DNA from 3 places in the Bacillus sp. C1 genome. Region 2 is predicted to be linked to each of the others. Evidence: predicted binding sites of a transcription regulator. Region 2 holds the regulator's gene; each other region holds the start of a gene.

Region 1 (3,275 bases), 560 kb from region 2:
AAGAAATTGGTTTAACGACAGATGCTGTTGTGGACCGTATTCATACAATGATTCCATCAAAACAAAAAAGGGCGTAACAAATGAGTGTAAAAAAAGAAAGAGTAGATGTACTATTAGTAGAACGAGGGCTTATAGAAACGCGTGAAAAGGCAAAACGTGCTGTTATGGCGGGACTTGTCTATGCAAATGAAATGAGACTCGATAAGCCAGGAGAAAAAATACCGCAAGATACACCGATTACGGTAAAAGGACAAGTTATGCCATATGTAAGCCGTGGCGGTTACAAATTGGAAAAGGCATTACAAGCCTTCAATCTTGATTTACAAGATAAAATCATGTTGGATATTGGTTCATCAACTGGTGGCTTTACCGATTGTGCGCTGCAAAATGGTGCGAAATTATCTTACGCTTTGGATGTAGGATACAATCAACTCGCTTGGAAGCTTCGTCAAGATGAGCGTGTTGTCGTTATGGAACGAACGAATTTCCGTTATGTAACACCGGCTGATTTAGAGCGCGGTTTACCGCAGTTTGCGAGTATTGATGTTTCATTTATATCGTTAAAGCTTATTTTGCCGGTATTAAAAACAATCCTTACTCCAAATGGTGATGTAGCAGCTTTGATTAAGCCGCAATTTGAAGCTGGAAGAGAGCAGGTCGGCAAGAAAGGTATTGTTCGGGATCGTAAAGTTCATGAAGCTGTCGTAGAAATGATTGTTGATTTTGCTATAAAAGAAGGATATGATGTTGAAAACTTAACATTCTCTCCTATAACAGGTGGAGATGGAAATATTGAGTTTTTAATTCATTTAAAGTGGCATGGTGAGCGTGAAATTGGTGAAAATCATTCTCCGGCTGTAGAACAAGTTGTAACAGAAGCCCATGAGGCCTTAAAACAAAAAGGGAAAGGGGAATAACAGTTGTTGTTCCTCTTTTTGTTGGAATTGTATAATGATTGTAAAAACAATTATGTACAAGTAAACGATTATAAGTTAACATAAATAAGTGAAATATACCAATGTTTAAACTATGGTAAGAGATAGTGTGAGGTGCAAATGTATGAATAAAGGTCAGCGCCATATTAAAATCAGAGAAATTATTGCGAATAAAGAAATCGAAACACAAGATGAACTAGTTGATATTTTACGTAATGAAGGTTTTAATGTAACGCAAGCAACTGTATCACGTGACATTAAAGAGTTGCACTTAGTAAAAGTGCCATTACATGATGGTCGCTATAAATATAGCTTACCGGCAGATCAAAGGTTTAATCCGTTACAAAAATTAAAACGAAATCTTGTTGATTCGTTTGTAAAGTTAGACACAGCAGGACATATGCTTGTGCTAAAGACATTACCGGGTAATGCACATGCACTCGGAGCACTTATTGATCATTTAGAATGGGATGAGATTATTGGAACCATTTGTGGTGATGATACTTGCTTAATTATTTGTCGTACACCTGATGATACAGGTGTTGTATCAGATCGTTTCTTAAATATGCTGTAAAAAAATCTTGTTTACTTTTTTGCTTAAAGCAGAAAGTAAACAAGATATTTTTATTATAGGCAAAATAGTGTTTTTTAGAGTAAAGTTAAAAAATCGATGGATTGACCCGTAAAACAAATGTTTGGTACAATGGAGCGGGCTAGAAGAAATGATATAAGTAATAACTACTTGAGTAAAACGCATTCGGCGGGAGCTCTTAATAGAGGATTAGTTTATAACGAGGTGAATGGGGCATTGTTATCGGAATTATCGATTAGAAACTTTGCTATTATTGAGTCATTAAATATTTCTTTTCAAAAAGGTTTAACTGTTTTGAGTGGTGAAACAGGTGCTGGAAAATCCATTATTATTGATGCAATTAGCTTACTTGTTGGTGGGCGCGGTTCAGCAGAGTTTGTTAGATATGGAACAGAGAAAGCTGAAATCGAAGGCTTATTTTATATAGAGGATGATAAGCATCCATGTATTGCGAAAGCTGGAGAGTTGGATATTGAAATTGAAGATGGGATGATTATCTTAAAACGTGACATCGCTGCAAACGGGAAAAGTGTATGTCGGGTAAATGGTAAACTTGTCACACTCAGTATATTAAAAGAAATTGGGAAAACACTTGTCGATATTCACGGTCAGCATGAGACGCAAGATTTGATGAATGAGGAGCGTCATTTGTTTATGCTCGATCATTTTGATGGAAATCGTATCGTAAACCAATTGGATATATATCAAGGTGTATACGGTGAGTATGAACAATTAAAAAAGCAACTTAAATCTTTAACAGAGAATGAACAACAGATGGCGCATCGGTTAGATTTAATTCAATTTCAGCATGAGGAAATTCGTAAAGCGGATTTGAAGGCCGATGAAGAAAATGAATTGACGGAAGAGAGATTAAAAATTTCTAACTTCGAAAAAATTTACAAGGCGCTTGGTGATGCATACCGTTTGTTAAGTGCAGATGGCAGTGGGCTTGATCATGTACGAAATGCGATGGGACAAATGGAGAGTATCACACACTTAGACGAAGCATATCAAGAGAATCATGATTCGATTGCTAATAGTTACTATTTATTAGAAGAAGTTGCCTATCAGCTTCGGGAAAAATTAGATATGATGGAATATGATCCAAATCGTTTAGATGAAATTGAAACACGTTTAAACGAAATTCGTATGCTAAAGAGAAAGTATGGAAATACTGTAGAAGAGATTTTAGCGTATGCTGATAAAATAGAGCAAGAAATTTTTACAATTGAAAATAAAGATGTACATATTGAAACGACGAAAAAGAAACTAAAAGAATTAGAAAGTGTAATTTTGAAGGAAGCAATGATATTGAGTAATATGCGTCATGAGCTTGCAAACCATCTTACAAATGCAATCCACCAAGAATTAAAAGAACTGTATATGGAAAAAACAAAATTTGAAGTGAGGATTGTAAAAAGAGAAGGAATCATTGATGACCCGCTTATAGAAGGGACTCCAGTGAAACTAACGGCTGATGGATATGATCATGTGGAATTTTATATTTCAACGAATCCAGGTGAACCATTAAAAGCACTTTCGAAAGTAGCTTCTGGTGGGGAATTATCCCGTATTATTTTAGCTCTGAAAAGTATTTTTTCTAAGCATCAAGGTGTTGCATCTGTCATTTTTGATGAAGTAGATACGGGAGTGAGTGGTCGGGTAGCACAAGCGATTGCGGAAAAAATTTATCGTGTATCTGTAAACTCGCAAGTACTTTGTATTACGCACTTACCTCAAGTAGCATC
Region 2 (3,275 bases):
TCGGTAATTCCTCTGCTAGGGAGTTACCGTTTTTTTGTGTTTCTTATTTTTTAAAATTTATTTTTTGTAAAGAGAAGAGTATATCGTATTTTATTAAATAGACGACAGTACCTTGTAATAAATAATAGTAAATGGTATATTATGGAGAAGGGAATTACCTTGTATTGAGTAGTACTAATTAAAGAGGAGGAGTATTTTTGAACGTCCAGTTTAAAAAAGGTGTGTTAGAACTTTGTGTGCTGGCGCTTGTCAAACGAAAAGATTGCTACGGTTATGAACTCGTTCAGCAAATTTCAAATAAATTTTTAATATCAGAAGGGTCAGTATATCCGTTATTACGTCGTTTAACAAAAGAGGGTTATTTTCACACGTATTTAAAAGAATCGACAGAAGGACCACCGCGTAAATATTATCAATTAACAAATCAAGGTGAAGAGCAACTCCATTTACTTGTAACGGAGTGGCGTGATTTTGCTAAAGGGGTACAAGAAATTATTGAAGAGGTGTAATGAGATGAACAAAGAACAGTTTCTTCGAGAATTATCGGGACATCTTAGAAAGTTACCAGAAGAAGAAAGCCGAGATATTTTATACGATTATGAGGAGCATTTTCAGTTTGGGATAGAGGAAGGGAAGACAGAATTTGAAATTATAAAAGGGCTCGGCTCACCAAAAGCAATTGCGAAAGAAATGTTGGCATTATACCGTTTTGATGAGATGAAAAAAGATCCGTCAGCTTCGAATATTACAAGAGCTGTAACGGCGGCGATTGGTCTTAGTCTATTAAACTTTATTATTGTATTAGGTCCTTTAGTTGTAATCGCAAGTTTTATCTTTTCACTTTGGGTTGGGGGAGTTGCCTCGGTTGTGGCCCCGCTGCTAGTAGTAGTTAAAGTACTAACAGGTACTTTCTTATGGCTCGATGTATTTGTTTCAATTGCATTTGTTGGAGTGGGATTATTGTTATGTATATCTGCTTACTACTGTACAAAATGGTTTAAAAATGTTTGTGTAGGTTATGTCAATTGGAATCTCAAAATGATTAAAGGGGAATAGGTGAGATGAAAAAAATAGTATTGGTAGCTGTTGCTTGTATTATCATTGGGGTTATTGGGGTATCGCAAACATATACAAAAGCAGTGGATGCGGTGGAAAGAGGAGAGAAAGAAAAAGTTATTAAGAATGAAACAATTAAAAAATTAGAAATTGGTTTGGATGCTGGGGACGTTACAATTCAGCAGGGCAATGATTCTTCTTTTTATATAAAACAAACAGGGAATATTGAGAAACAAAAAGTGAGTATTGAGGAACAGGGGGATACACTAAAGGTTCAAGGTAAGATAAAAAAAGGAATTTCTTTGGATTTTTCATTTTTATCGTTTGGATTTAAAACGCCAAAGATAACAATTATTGTCCCAGAACGTCTCTATCAAGAAATAAAAGTAAGCTCTTCTGCAGGTGAGATAGCGGTAAATGATGTGAAAAGTGAACGTGTAGAGGCAGCGACACTAGGTGGAGATGTAGAGATCGAGCGAGTAACAGCGAAGAAAGTGGAAGGATCTTCAAAAGCAGGCGAAGTTAAAATGAAAAAAGTAAGTGGCAAAGTTGTTGCGAAAACAACAAGTGGAGATGTAGATGTTATTGATCATGACTCCAAATATGATTTAGAAGCAAGTTCAACTGCAGGTGACGTTGACATTCGTTTACTTGAGAAGCCTCAAGATGCGACTGTTAGTGGGAAAACATTTGCTGGAGAAGTGAGTATTTTTAAGGAAGAAGATAGAGAGATAACGATAGGGAATGGTAGTGTGAAAATTAGCGGGAACACATCTGCTGGAGATGTAACAATTGAAGTAAATTAAAAATAGACCAGTTTTGCTGGTCTATTTTTAATGTAAATCACGGTATACACCGATTACTTTTCCAATAACAGAAACTTTATCTAAAATGATTGGCTCTAAAGAAGAGTTTTCGGGTTGCAGGCGGAAATGATCTTTTTCCTTGTAAAAACGTTTCACAGTTGCTTCATTATCTTCTGTTAAAGCAACGACAATTTCTCCATTGTATGCAGAATGCTGTTGACGAACAACAACCAAGTCTCCGTCAAGGATACCTGCATCAATCATACTATCTCCAGAGATTCGTAGCATAAATACTTGGTCTGCTCCAGCAACAACATTTGCAGGAAGCGGGAAATGCTCTTCTACACTTTCAACTGCTGTAATTGGCAAACCAGCTGTAACTTTCCCAATAATAGGGACTTGAACGACTGATTGTGTCTCTGTTTCGATTTTTACTTCCCCTAAAATTTCAATAGCTCTCGGTTTTGTTGGATCACGTCGAATGTAACCTTTTTCTTCTAGACGTGATAAATGTCCGTGCACCGTAGAACTAGAAGCAAGGCCAACCGCTTGACCAATTTCGCGTACGGAAGGTGGATAACCTTTTTCTTGTACTTTTAGCTTAATGAAGTCGAGAATGTCTTGCTGGCGTTTTGTTAACTTTTCCACGTTTTTTAACACCTCGTTTTCTTTCAATTTTCTTACTTATAAGTATAACATGAGAAAAAACATTCTACAAACATAAGTTCGAATGAAAAAGCGATTTGTGGTACACTAAAAGAAAAATCGAAATAAGGAAGAGGGATTTAAAGTGAATGCAATCATTTATGCCCGTGTAAGCACAACGAAAGAAGCCCAAGAAACTTCATTATCACGCCAAAAAGATGAATTATTGCATTTAGCTAAGCGATATCAAATGAATGTTATAAAGGTGTTTGAGGAGAAGGCAAGTGGCTATACAATTGAGCGAGATGGTATATTAGAAGTGCTAGACATCATTCGAACTGAACAGGTTGATGTGCTTCTTATTCAAGATGAAACACGTCTTGGAAGAGGGAATGCAAAGATTGCCTTAATGCATTGTTTACATAAAGAAGGAATAAAAGTATATACGCATACGCATAATGGTGAATTACAACTTTCTGATGCTGATTCTATGGTGCTAGATATTATCGGTATAGTTGAAGAATATCAGAGAAAGATTCATAATTTGAAGATTAAACGTGGCATGCAGCGTGCAGTAGAACGAGGATTTCGTCCGGAAAAAAATTTTAAAAATCGTCATTTAAGTACAGGACGTGACAAGAAAGAAGTGCCGATTGAAGAAATTGTACGTCTTCGTCGTAATGAATTAACGTTTGAAGAAATTGCTGCGACGCTTCGTGGTTTTGGGCATGATGTGTCAAAAGCAACAGTGCATCGAAGATACGTGGA
Region 3 (3,275 bases), 120 kb from region 2:
TGTTACTCGGACAAATTACAAATACAAATGCGAAGTTTTTATCTGAAAAGTTAGCTTCCATCGGAATCAATGTGTATTATCATACTGTTGTCGGTGATAATAATCATCGTTTACAAGAAGCGATTCAAATTGCTGAGAAGCGTGCAGATATACTCATTTTTACTGGTGGATTAGGACCGACAAAAGATGATTTGACGAAAGAAACCATTGCGTCAGCCTTGCAAGAAGAACTTGTTTATGATGAAGTGGCACTAACGTCAATTGGTGAATATTTCAAACGTACAGGACGCGAGTTCACAGAAAATAATAAGAAACAAGCGCTTGTTTTAAAAGGATCGACTGTATTTGCAAATGATCATGGTATGGCACCGGGGATGGGAGTAGCTAAGAAAGAAAAGGTTTATATTCTATTACCAGGCCCGCCAAAAGAAATGAAACCGATGTATACAAGCTACGTAGAGCCGTTTTTACGTAACTTTACAACTGAAGAGCATATATATTCCCGTGTTCTTCGTTTTTTCGGTATTGGAGAATCCCAACTAGAAGTGAAAGTTCAAGATTTAATTGAGGGTCAAACGAATCCAACAATTGCTCCACTAGCTTCAGATGGAGAAGTAACGCTCCGTTTGACCGCTAAACATCACGATATAAAGCAAGCAGAAGTGCTTATTCAACATGTGGAAAATTTGATTTTAGATCGAGTAGGGGAATTTTTCTACGGGTATAACCAAGATTTTCTTCATAATAAAGCAATCGATTTATTGAAGAAAAAAGGTTTAACTTTAGCATGTGCGGAAAGTTTAACAGGTGGTCTATTTGGAAATCAAGTAACAGAAAATGCAGGTGTATCTTCTGTGTTTAAGGGCGGCGTAATTTGCTATCATAACGATGTGAAGCAACATATGTTGCAAGTACCTGAAGAAACACTACGAAAATTTGGTGCTGTTAGTGAACAATGTGCTCGTTATCTTGCTGAAAATGTAAAGACATTATTGAAGGCAGATGTTGGAATTAGCTTCACTGGAGTGGCAGGACCGGATGCTTCGGAAAATAAAGAACCTGGTACTGTTTTTGTAGGTATAGCAATAAAGAATGAACCAACTGTTGTTTTTTCTCTTATATTAAGCGGAAGCCGTCAGCAAATTCGAGAACGCTCGGTGAAATATGGATTTTATCATTTATATAAAAAGCTAGAAGAGATTTAAATCTTTTCTAGCTTTTTTGTAATGAAAAATGATACATTCTTCTATAGAAAATAAAAAAATCGAATAAACGTTCGATTTTTGTTGGCAAATTGATATGAAAATAGGTATAATAAGAGTAGCAATTCAGTTAAGGAGGAATTTTGAATGAGTGATCGTCAAGCGGCATTAGATATGGCGTTAAAACAAATAGAGAAGCAATTCGGTAAAGGTTCAATTATGAAATTGGGAGAACAAGCGGAACGTAGAATTTCTACGGTGCCGAGTGGTTCGTTAGCACTTGATGTAGCTTTAGGTGTAGGTGGTTACCCACGCGGCCGTATTATTGAAATTTATGGACCTGAAAGTTCAGGTAAAACAACAGTTTCCTTACATGCGATTGCAGAGGTGCAACGTCAAGGTGGACAAGCAGCATTTATTGATGCTGAGCATGCGATGGATCCTGTATATGCACAAAAGTTAGGTGTTAATATTGATGAGTTACTATTATCACAACCTGATACAGGAGAACAAGGTTTAGAAATTGCAGAAGCTTTAGTACGAAGTGGAGCAATTGATATTATCGTAATTGACTCTGTAGCAGCTCTTGTGCCGAAAGCTGAGATCGAAGGGGATATGGGTGACTCTCATGTCGGTTTACAGGCACGTTTAATGTCACAAGCGCTTCGTAAGCTTTCAGGTGCAATCAACAAATCAAAAACAATTGCGATCTTTATTAACCAAATTCGTGAAAAAGTTGGGGTTATGTTCGGGAACCCAGAAACAACTCCAGGTGGTCGTGCGTTGAAATTCTATTCAACAGTTCGTCTTGAAGTACGTCGTGCCGAGCAATTAAAGCAGGGTAACGATATTGTTGGTAATAAAACAAAAATAAAAGTAGTTAAAAATAAAGTAGCACCACCATTCCGTGTTGCTGAAGTTGATATTATGTACGGAGAAGGGATTTCAAGAGAAGGTGAAATCTTAGATATGGCTTCTGAACTTGATATCGTTCAAAAGAGTGGTGCTTGGTACTCTTACAATGAAGAACGCTTAGGACAAGGTCGTGAAAATTCGAAGCAGTTCTTAAAAGAAAATCCGGATGTAAGAGATGAAATTGCCTTCTTTATTCGTGAACATCATGGAATTGGTGAGGATTCTGCTTCTGAAAACATGGAAGATGGAACGCTTATTGATTAATGAAAAAAGACACGTTCGTGTGTCTTTTTTTGTTATATGTATACGAATACAAAATATTTTCATTACTTTGAGGAAAGTGTATAAAGAAAAATATTTACATGTTTTAGGACGATTAGATGGCATTTACTAAGGTTTTCCAGGATAATATATGATTTGTTTTTATTATTCATAGATGATTAAGGTACAAAGGTAAAGAAAGTAAAAGTAGACAACGCTTGACAATGAAAATTGCGATAGATACAATGAGAATGTATATTTTTTCTTATATACGATACACTCTTCTCTAGAAGAGAAGTAATATTCGGAGTAAGACTTAAATCTTGCCGAAATAATAATATGACATTTTAATTGTGAAATGAAGAAAGTCCCTTAAAAAAGCGGGACGACGGTCTTTGCTGTACGTTGCGAATCAATGTACATGCCGACAGTCTTTTTTCATTCATAGCAAGGGGAGGTGAAATCATGAGTAGTAGTACATTAATTTGGATACTCATCTCCATTTTGCTTGCAACAGTCGGTGCAGTTGTTGGCTTTTTTGTTCGAAAGTCTATTGCAGAAGCGAAGATTAATGGTGCAGCAAACGAAGCGAGACGTATTTTAGACGAAGCGAATCGTGAGGCAGAGGCACTTAAGAAGGAAGCGCTTTTAGAAGCAAAGGATGAAATTCATACACTTCGTACAGAAGCCGAATTAGAAATTCGTGATCGTAGAAGTGAATTACAAAAACAAGAAAATCGTTTAATGCAAAAAGAAGAGAACCTTGATCGTAAAGACGAAACGCTCGATAAACGCGAGCGAATGTTAGAAAAGAAAGAGGAATCTCTTGTAGCGAGACAACAACAGATTGAAGAGTTGGAAAGCAAAGTGGGAGAGTTAGTTCAAAAGCAACAAACG

The links. Region 2 encodes LexA, which represses DNA repair genes until DNA is damaged. Its sites were predicted from a motif close to CGAACATATGTTCG; they were not measured.
Region 1: recN (DNA repair protein RecN) is a predicted target of LexA. The motif match lies at 1,620-1,633, and genes of this name have one in related genera.
Region 3: recA (recombinase RecA) is a predicted target of LexA. The motif match lies at 1,266-1,279, and genes of this name have one in related genera.

Annotation. Positions count from the first base shown of each region.
Region 1 covers NZ_JBTMZT010000001.1:461,276-464,550, forward strand. The annotation lists gene dxs (1-deoxy-D-xylulose-5-phosphate synthase) at 1-77, shown strand, start outside; gene ACX5JI_RS02495 (TlyA family RNA methyltransferase) at 81-917, shown strand; gene argR (arginine repressor ArgR) at 1,060-1,509, shown strand; gene recN (DNA repair protein RecN) at 1,744-3,275, shown strand, end outside.
Region 2 covers NZ_JBTMZT010000001.1:1,019,148-1,022,422, forward strand. The annotation lists gene ACX5JI_RS05470 (PadR family transcriptional regulator) at 198-509, shown strand; gene ACX5JI_RS05475 (DUF1700 domain-containing protein) at 514-1,056, shown strand; gene ACX5JI_RS05480 (DUF4097 family beta strand repeat-containing protein) at 1,062-1,862, shown strand; gene lexA (transcriptional repressor LexA) at 1,890-2,510, opposite strand; gene ACX5JI_RS05490 (YneB family resolvase-like protein) at 2,653-3,275, shown strand, end outside.
Region 3 covers NZ_JBTMZT010000001.1:895,387-898,661, forward strand. The annotation lists gene ACX5JI_RS04820 (competence/damage-inducible protein A) at 1-1,205, shown strand, start outside; gene recA (recombinase RecA) at 1,350-2,381, shown strand; gene rny (ribonuclease Y) at 2,844-3,275, shown strand, end outside.